Regions from separate parts of the Idiomarina piscisalsi genome, predicted to be linked through region 2. Evidence: predicted binding sites of a transcription regulator. Region 2 holds the regulator's gene; the other holds the start of a gene.
The links. The regulator FliA, encoded in region 2, starts transcription of late flagellar genes. The targets are predictions, from matches to a motif close to CTAAAGNTNNNNNNNNNNNNGCCGATA.
Positions count from the first base shown of each region.

Region 1: the regulator FliA is predicted to act here: its motif matches at 2,038-2,064, upstream of pomA (flagellar motor protein PomA).

Region 1 is NZ_CP022133.1:530,867-534,223, reverse strand. Features, by position in the region: gene thiI (tRNA uracil 4-sulfurtransferase ThiI) at 1-148, opposite strand, end outside; gene CEW91_RS02485 (flagellar motor protein MotB) at 216-1,157, opposite strand; gene pomA (flagellar motor protein PomA) at 1,160-1,927, opposite strand; gene CEW91_RS02475 (exodeoxyribonuclease VII small subunit) at 2,108-2,344, shown strand; gene CEW91_RS02470 (farnesyl diphosphate synthase) at 2,341-3,228, shown strand; gene dxs (1-deoxy-D-xylulose-5-phosphate synthase) at 3,233-3,357, shown strand, end outside.
Region 2 is NZ_CP022133.1:1,853,011-1,856,367, reverse strand. Features, by position in the region: gene flhF (flagellar biosynthesis protein FlhF) at 1-403, shown strand, start outside; gene CEW91_RS08995 (MinD/ParA family protein) at 460-1,332, shown strand; gene CEW91_RS08990 (RNA polymerase sigma factor FliA) at 1,325-2,050, shown strand; gene cheY (chemotaxis response regulator CheY) at 2,087-2,470, shown strand; gene CEW91_RS08980 (protein phosphatase CheZ) at 2,484-3,233, shown strand; gene CEW91_RS08975 (chemotaxis protein CheA) at 3,247-3,357, shown strand, end outside.

The DNA.
Region 1 (3,357 bases), 1.3 Mb from region 2:
TACGGTCCCACAGCCACTTAACATAAATGGACGAATGTATCGGTGCCAAAATTTTGCGCAAATTATTGGTTAACACCTTACCGTGGCGTTTTCGGACCGATGCGCTTTTAATGGTGATTTCGGCGTGCAGGCGGACAACAAACTTCATAGCAATATCATTTGGCTTTGTGAGAAAGTCGGCAATTATACGTGTCCTAAGCGCCAGAAACCAGCGCTTAGTCTATGACGTCAACCTGTTGCTCAGACTCGGCCGCTTTACCCTGCATCACCGATATCTCAACCCGACGGTTACGGCGGCGATTCTCTTCAGAGTTATTAGGAACCAACGGTTTGGTGTCTGAATACCCCATAACCACCATGCGGTCTTCACTGAAGTCATCGACTTTTAGCATTTCCTCAGCGACAGCAACTGCTCGTTTGCTGGAGAGATCCCAGCGTGAAGAGTAAATCTCTGACACAACTTGCTCATTGTCACTGTGTCCGGAAATCGTAATTTCGCCCGGAATCTCTTTAAGCGCTGTCGCGACTTGCTGAATAATTGGGCGGAATTGTGGCTGTAAGAAAGCCGAGCCTTCCGGGAATGAGCCTTGTTCACGAATACGAATAATAATTTGCTGACCGTGCTGCTCCAGCTCGATAGTGCCCGCTTTTATTTCGTTCTCGAGCTGTTGCTCAATGCGACGCATAAGCTCTTGAGACACTTGAGTCATGGCTTCAGTATTTTCAGATTCAGCCTGTTTTTCATCTTCTTTACTATCGGCTTCCTGACCGCCACGCTCGGTTTGCTGACCGCCGGCAAAGTCAGACTGCCCTTCCTGAAACTCGAGCATTTGTTGAGTCATTTCAACGGTTTGCTGCTGAATGGTTTCTATTGGGGTTGGCTCAGGCCGACCAGGCCGAAATTCCTGAGCGATAACACTGGTTCCTTTGGGTATGTCTTTCACTTCAATTTTATTCTGAACGCCCAGAGCGTACTTCATAGAACCGGCTATTTGTTTAAACTTCAGCACGTCCATTTCGGAGAACGCCAACAGCAAAACGAAGAAACACATCAACAGCGTCATCAAGTCGGCGAATGTCGCCATCCACATGGGCAAGCCTGCGGGTGGGCAGTCGCACTCTTCTTCGTCTTCGTCTCTTACTGTTTCAGAGGCCATTATTACTCTTCCTCGTCACCGTCACCAACGCGTTTTGATTCAGCCAGGTAGTTACGCAAAATACCTTCAATGACACGTGGGTTTTGCCCGTCTTGTATACCGAGTATGGCATCAAGAACCAACTGCTGATTCAGTTTTTCCTGCTCGGCACGCAGCATCAGTTTGTTAGCGATTGGAATCGCGATAACGTTAGCCAAAAACGCACCGTAAAGCGTCGTCAACAAGGCAACCGCCATGGCCGGGCCAATGGCTTTAGGGTCATCCATATTAGACAGCATAGCCACCAAGCCAATAAGCGTACCTATCATACCCATGGCCGGTGCGACATCGCTCAGAATTTTAAAAACGCGAGCGCCTTCTTCATGACGCGCAAAACTCATTTTTATGTCTTTCGATAGCGTTGTTCTTACGACTTCTGCATCGTGACCATCGACCAGCATGTCGACACCTTTACGAAAGAACTTGTTGGGAATTTCCGCCTCTTCCAGTGCCAAAAAGCCGCCTTTACGCGCGGCGTCCGCCATTTCAACTGCCGTATCGATAAGTTCTTGCGGGTGCTCGATTTTGAAAAAGAAGGCTTTTACAACGACTTTACCTGTGCCCAGAAACTGACTAAGAGAAAAGTTTGCGAGTGTAATAAAAAGGGAGCCACCAAAAACAATGAATACCGATCGTGTATCCATAAACAAACTGATATCGCCACCCAAAATCATTGCCATGATAACGAAACCAATGGCGCCGATTATCCCAACGAGCGTTGCTATATCCACTCAGTGCTCCTCCCCAATTCACTTTTTGCCATTCAGCTACGCTCCATTCTTAAACAATAGCGCTGCTCTGACAAGCATCTTCTTGTTATGTTACACAGGAATAATGAGATCATCGGCTGACATTCGGGATTCTTTATCGGATAATTAGCCCTAACACACAACAATTGCGCAAGAAGCACTATGTCAGAACAACAAAAAGCCCCTTCATTTGAGCAGGCGTTAGAAGAGCTAGAGTCATTGGTAAATGAACTTGAGCATGGCGAACTGCCACTTGAGAAGTCGCTGGAAAAGTTCGAAAAAGCCATTCAATTAGCTCGTACCAGCCAACAGCAACTGCAACAGGCCGAGCAAAAAGTCACAACCCTCATGGCTGCTCAGGAAGGCTCTTCTGAAAGTGATGACGGAGAAGTCATGTGAGCATTAATGCATTAACGGCTGAAGTGCGCGAGCAAGTCGACACGTTTTTACAAAAACAGCTGTCTCGCCACTCCATTAATGAACCATTAACCCGTGCTATGGAGCACGGTGTGCTGCTGGGCGGAAAACGCGTGCGCCCGTATTTATTAATGACGATTGCCGATATTTGTCACGGCGATAAGCATGCCGCTTTAGCCGCTGCAGCGGCGATTGAACTCATTCATGCGTATTCGCTGATTCACGATGATTTACCAGCGATGGACAATGACGATCTAAGGCGCGGTCAACCCACCTGCCACATAGCCTTTGATGAGGCGACCGCTATTTTAGCCGGTGACGCTCTGCAGACACTCGCCTTTGAATTGTTGTCAGAATCCCCGCTAGGTGGGTTGAATGCAGACCGCCAGTTGTCTATGGTGAACGCATTGGCTCGTGCCAGTGGTAGTGCGGGCATGTGCGCCGGTCAGGCAATTGACTTGCAAGCCACAGACCAGCATGTCAATGAGACCGAGCTGGAGCACATGCACAAGCATAAAACGGGGGCGTTAATTGAAGCCGCTGCGACAATAGGCGTACTTTGTGGTGAAGAAAAAGCCCAAAAGTGGCAACCGCATTTTAAAACCTTTGCGGCCCATTTGGGGCTCGCATTTCAAGTGCAGGATGATATTCTCGACGTTATCGGCAATACTGAGTTGCTTGGTAAGCCCCAAGGGTCAGACACGGCAGCCAATAAATCAACGTACGTTCAACTATTAGGTGTCGACGGGGCTCAGCAATACTTAAACTCGTTACATGAGAAAGCACTACTGTCACTCGCCGATATCCCTTACAATACGGCAAAACTCGAACAATTTTCTGATGTCCTGCTGAAGCGGGATCACTGAGCGAATGATACAAAATTACCCGTTACTCGATAAAATTAATTCTCCGGCTGATTTGCGTGAACTGTCACCCAATCAACTCACTGACCTATGCGCTGAAGTTCGTCAGTTTCTGCTGACCTCCGTGAGTCA
Region 2 (3,357 bases):
TGATACGGCAGGTATGGGGCAGCGCGACAAGCGCTTAAGCGAGCAACTTGGCCAATTAATACAAAATACCCGTCTGAGAATTCGACCTTACCTGGTATTGTCGGCAACCTCACAAAGCCAGGTGTTAAATGACGCCGTTAAACAATTCAAAACACTACCTTTGTCGGGTTGCATTTTTACCAAACTGGACGAATGCTTAAGTTTAGGAGAAAGTATCAGTGTGGCAATTGAGTACGGTCTGCCGGTTGGTTATGTCACCAACGGTCAGCAAGTACCGGAAGACATTAAAGTTGCTGATGCAAATTACCTGGTATCTGAAGCCGAGCGGTTAATGGACAAAAGCATTTGTTCCTCGGTATCAGACGTGCCAAAATCGTACTGGAATGCGGCGTTTTCTCGCTGAGTGAGCCGTTATACAATGACGCTGTTGTCGAAGATGTAAAATAAGAGATACGCCCGATGGATCAAGCAAGCGGTCTGCGAAGAATGAAACAGTCAAAAGTAAAAGTCATAGCCGTCACAGGTGGTAAAGGTGGCGTGGGTAAAACTAACGTCTCACTGAATATGGCCATTGCTATGGCGAAGCAGGGAAAACGAGTACTGGTACTTGATGCCGACCTTGGCTTGGCTAATGTCGACGTCATGCTGGGCTTGCGTGTTGAGCGCAACCTGTCTCATGTACTGAGCGGCCAATGCGAACTGGAAGATATTTTAATTGAAGGGCCGGGGGGCATAAAAATCGTGCCGGCGACTTCAGGAACCCGCTCTATGGTTGACTTGAGTGAGTCAGAGCACGCCGGTCTTATTCGGGCGTTTAGTCAACTGCAGGGAAATTACGACGTGCTTATTGTGGATACGGCAGCGGGTATCGGAAACACAGTGGTCAGCTTTGCCCGAGCTTCCCAGGATGTTCTTGTTGTTGTCTGCGATGAACCCACTTCAATCACCGATGCTTACGCACTCATAAAAGTGCTAAGTCGTGAACAAGGACTGTTTAAATTCAAAGTCGTTGCCAACATGGTGCGTAATATGCGTGAAGGGCAAGTATTGTTTAATAAGTTGACTAAGGTCACGGATCGTTTTCTCGATGTGGCATTAGAGTTAGCAGCGATAGTTCCTCACGACGAGAATTTGCGGTTGGCCGTTAGAAAACAACAGCCAATGGTGTTGGCGTACCCTAAATCGCCAGCGTCACTGGCGTTTAAAGCATTAGCGAAGAAAGCTCTGGACTGGCCAATTCCTGCTCAGGCAGGAGGGCATTTAGAATTTTTCCTTGAGCAATTGATAACTTCTGCCGATAACGGGAGTAAGCGGGATGTTGCCAATGAATAAAGCTGCCGCTTATGCCGCCACAGCCGACAACCGTAACGCTATTATTGAACAGCATACGGGGCTGGTTAAGCGCATTGCGCATCACATGATGGCGAGACTACCTGCCAGTGTGCAAGTCGATGACTTAATTCAAGCGGGCATGATAGGCTTATTAGAAGCGGCGCGGAATTTTGATAACAGCAAAGGCGCCAGTTTTGAAACCTTTGCCGGAATACGTATTCGTGGCGCTATGTTGGATGAAATTCGACGTGGTGATTGGGCTCCGCGCTCAGTACACAGAAATCATCGGCGTGTGTTAGAAGCCATACGACAGGTCGAAAATGACACCGGCCGTGATGCAAAAGACACCGAAGTCGCTAGCAAGTTGGGCATTGGGTTGGATGAGTACCACGCTATTTTGCGTGATGTTAGTTCAGGGCGAATCATCGGTATTGAAGATTTAGGCGTTTCTGAAGATGCGATTATACCGGAGCAAGTGACGGGTTCGGCGTATGAGCCACAGCGCGATGTCGAAAATGCAGCGTTTCATAAAGCCCTGGTATCGACAATTTCTTCGTTACCAGAGCGTGAAGCTTTAGTGCTTTCATTGTATTATGATGAAGAATTGAATTTAAAAGAGATAGGTGAAGTGCTGAGCGTGAGTGAGTCTCGCGTTAGTCAAATTCACAGTCAGGCAATGGTGCGGCTCAAGTCGCGAATGCAGAATTGGGTTGAATAATTTTGGTGGTAATCGAGAGCCTCAGTGGAGGGTGCTTTGGATAAAAATATGAAAATTCTTGTTGTGGATGACTTTTCTACAATGAGACGAATCATTAAGAACTTACTTCGTGACCTTGGTTTTACGAATATTCAGGAAGCCGATGACGGCAACACGGCTCTGCCTATGTTGCAAAACGGCGATTTTGACTTTGTCGTGACCGACTGGAACATGCCGGGCATGCAAGGTATCGATCTACTGAAAGAAATTCGTAAGGACGATAATCTGTCGCACTTGCCGGTACTCATGGTAACGGCGGAAGCGAAACGCGAACAAATCATTGCTGCAGCGCAGGCAGGTGTTAATGGCTACATCGTAAAACCATTCACCGCTGTGACGTTAAAAGAAAAGCTCGACAAGATTTTCGAACGCATTAGCTAAAAGGGCTATTACCATGTCTGATAAAGCCCATGATATTTCCCTCGAGCAGGCTCAAGAACTTGTGTCTTTGCTCGAAGAGGGAAAGCAGCAACAAGCCAACCAACTTCTGGAAGACGTATACAATCGTCGCAACGACAAACTGTTTACTTCAGTGGGTCAGCTGACGCGTGACCTCCACGAAGCATTGCAGGACTTCCAACTGGACCCTCGCATTGTGCAGATGACAGAAGATGATCTTCCTGATGCACAAAACCGTTTACAGTACGTTATTCAAAAAACAGAAGATGCCGCAAATCGAACAATGGATGCGGTAGAGGCGTGTTTGCCGATGGCTGACGACATGCACCAGCGCGTTGAAAGTGTCATGCCGGTCTGGAATCGGTTGATGAGCAACGATATTGAGATAAATGAATTCAAGTCTTTGTGCCATCAGGTCGATGATGTACTTAAGCGCTGTGGTGAAAATATGCCGCAAGTGCATGGCCTTATGACCGAAGTACTTATGGCTCAGGATTATCAGGATATTACTGGGCAGGTCATTCGACGGGTTATTCAACTGGTTGAAGACGTCGAGAAGAATCTCATTGAACTGTTAAAAATATTCGGCAAAGAAGAAGCTCGAAGAGAAGCTGAAAAAACCGAATCTTCAAAGCAGAAAAGTGCCAGTGAGGCGGAAGGGCCAATTATTGATGCCGATAAACGTGATGACGTTGTTGGTGGGCAAGACGAAGTGGACGACTTACTGTCCAGTTTAGGTTTCTAGGAGCATCAGTCGCATGAGCTTTGATATGGATGAAGACATACTGCAGGACTTTTTGATCGAGGCGGGAGAGATCCTCGAGCAGCTGTCTGAGCAGTTAGTTGAGCTAGAAAACGACCCAGAAAAC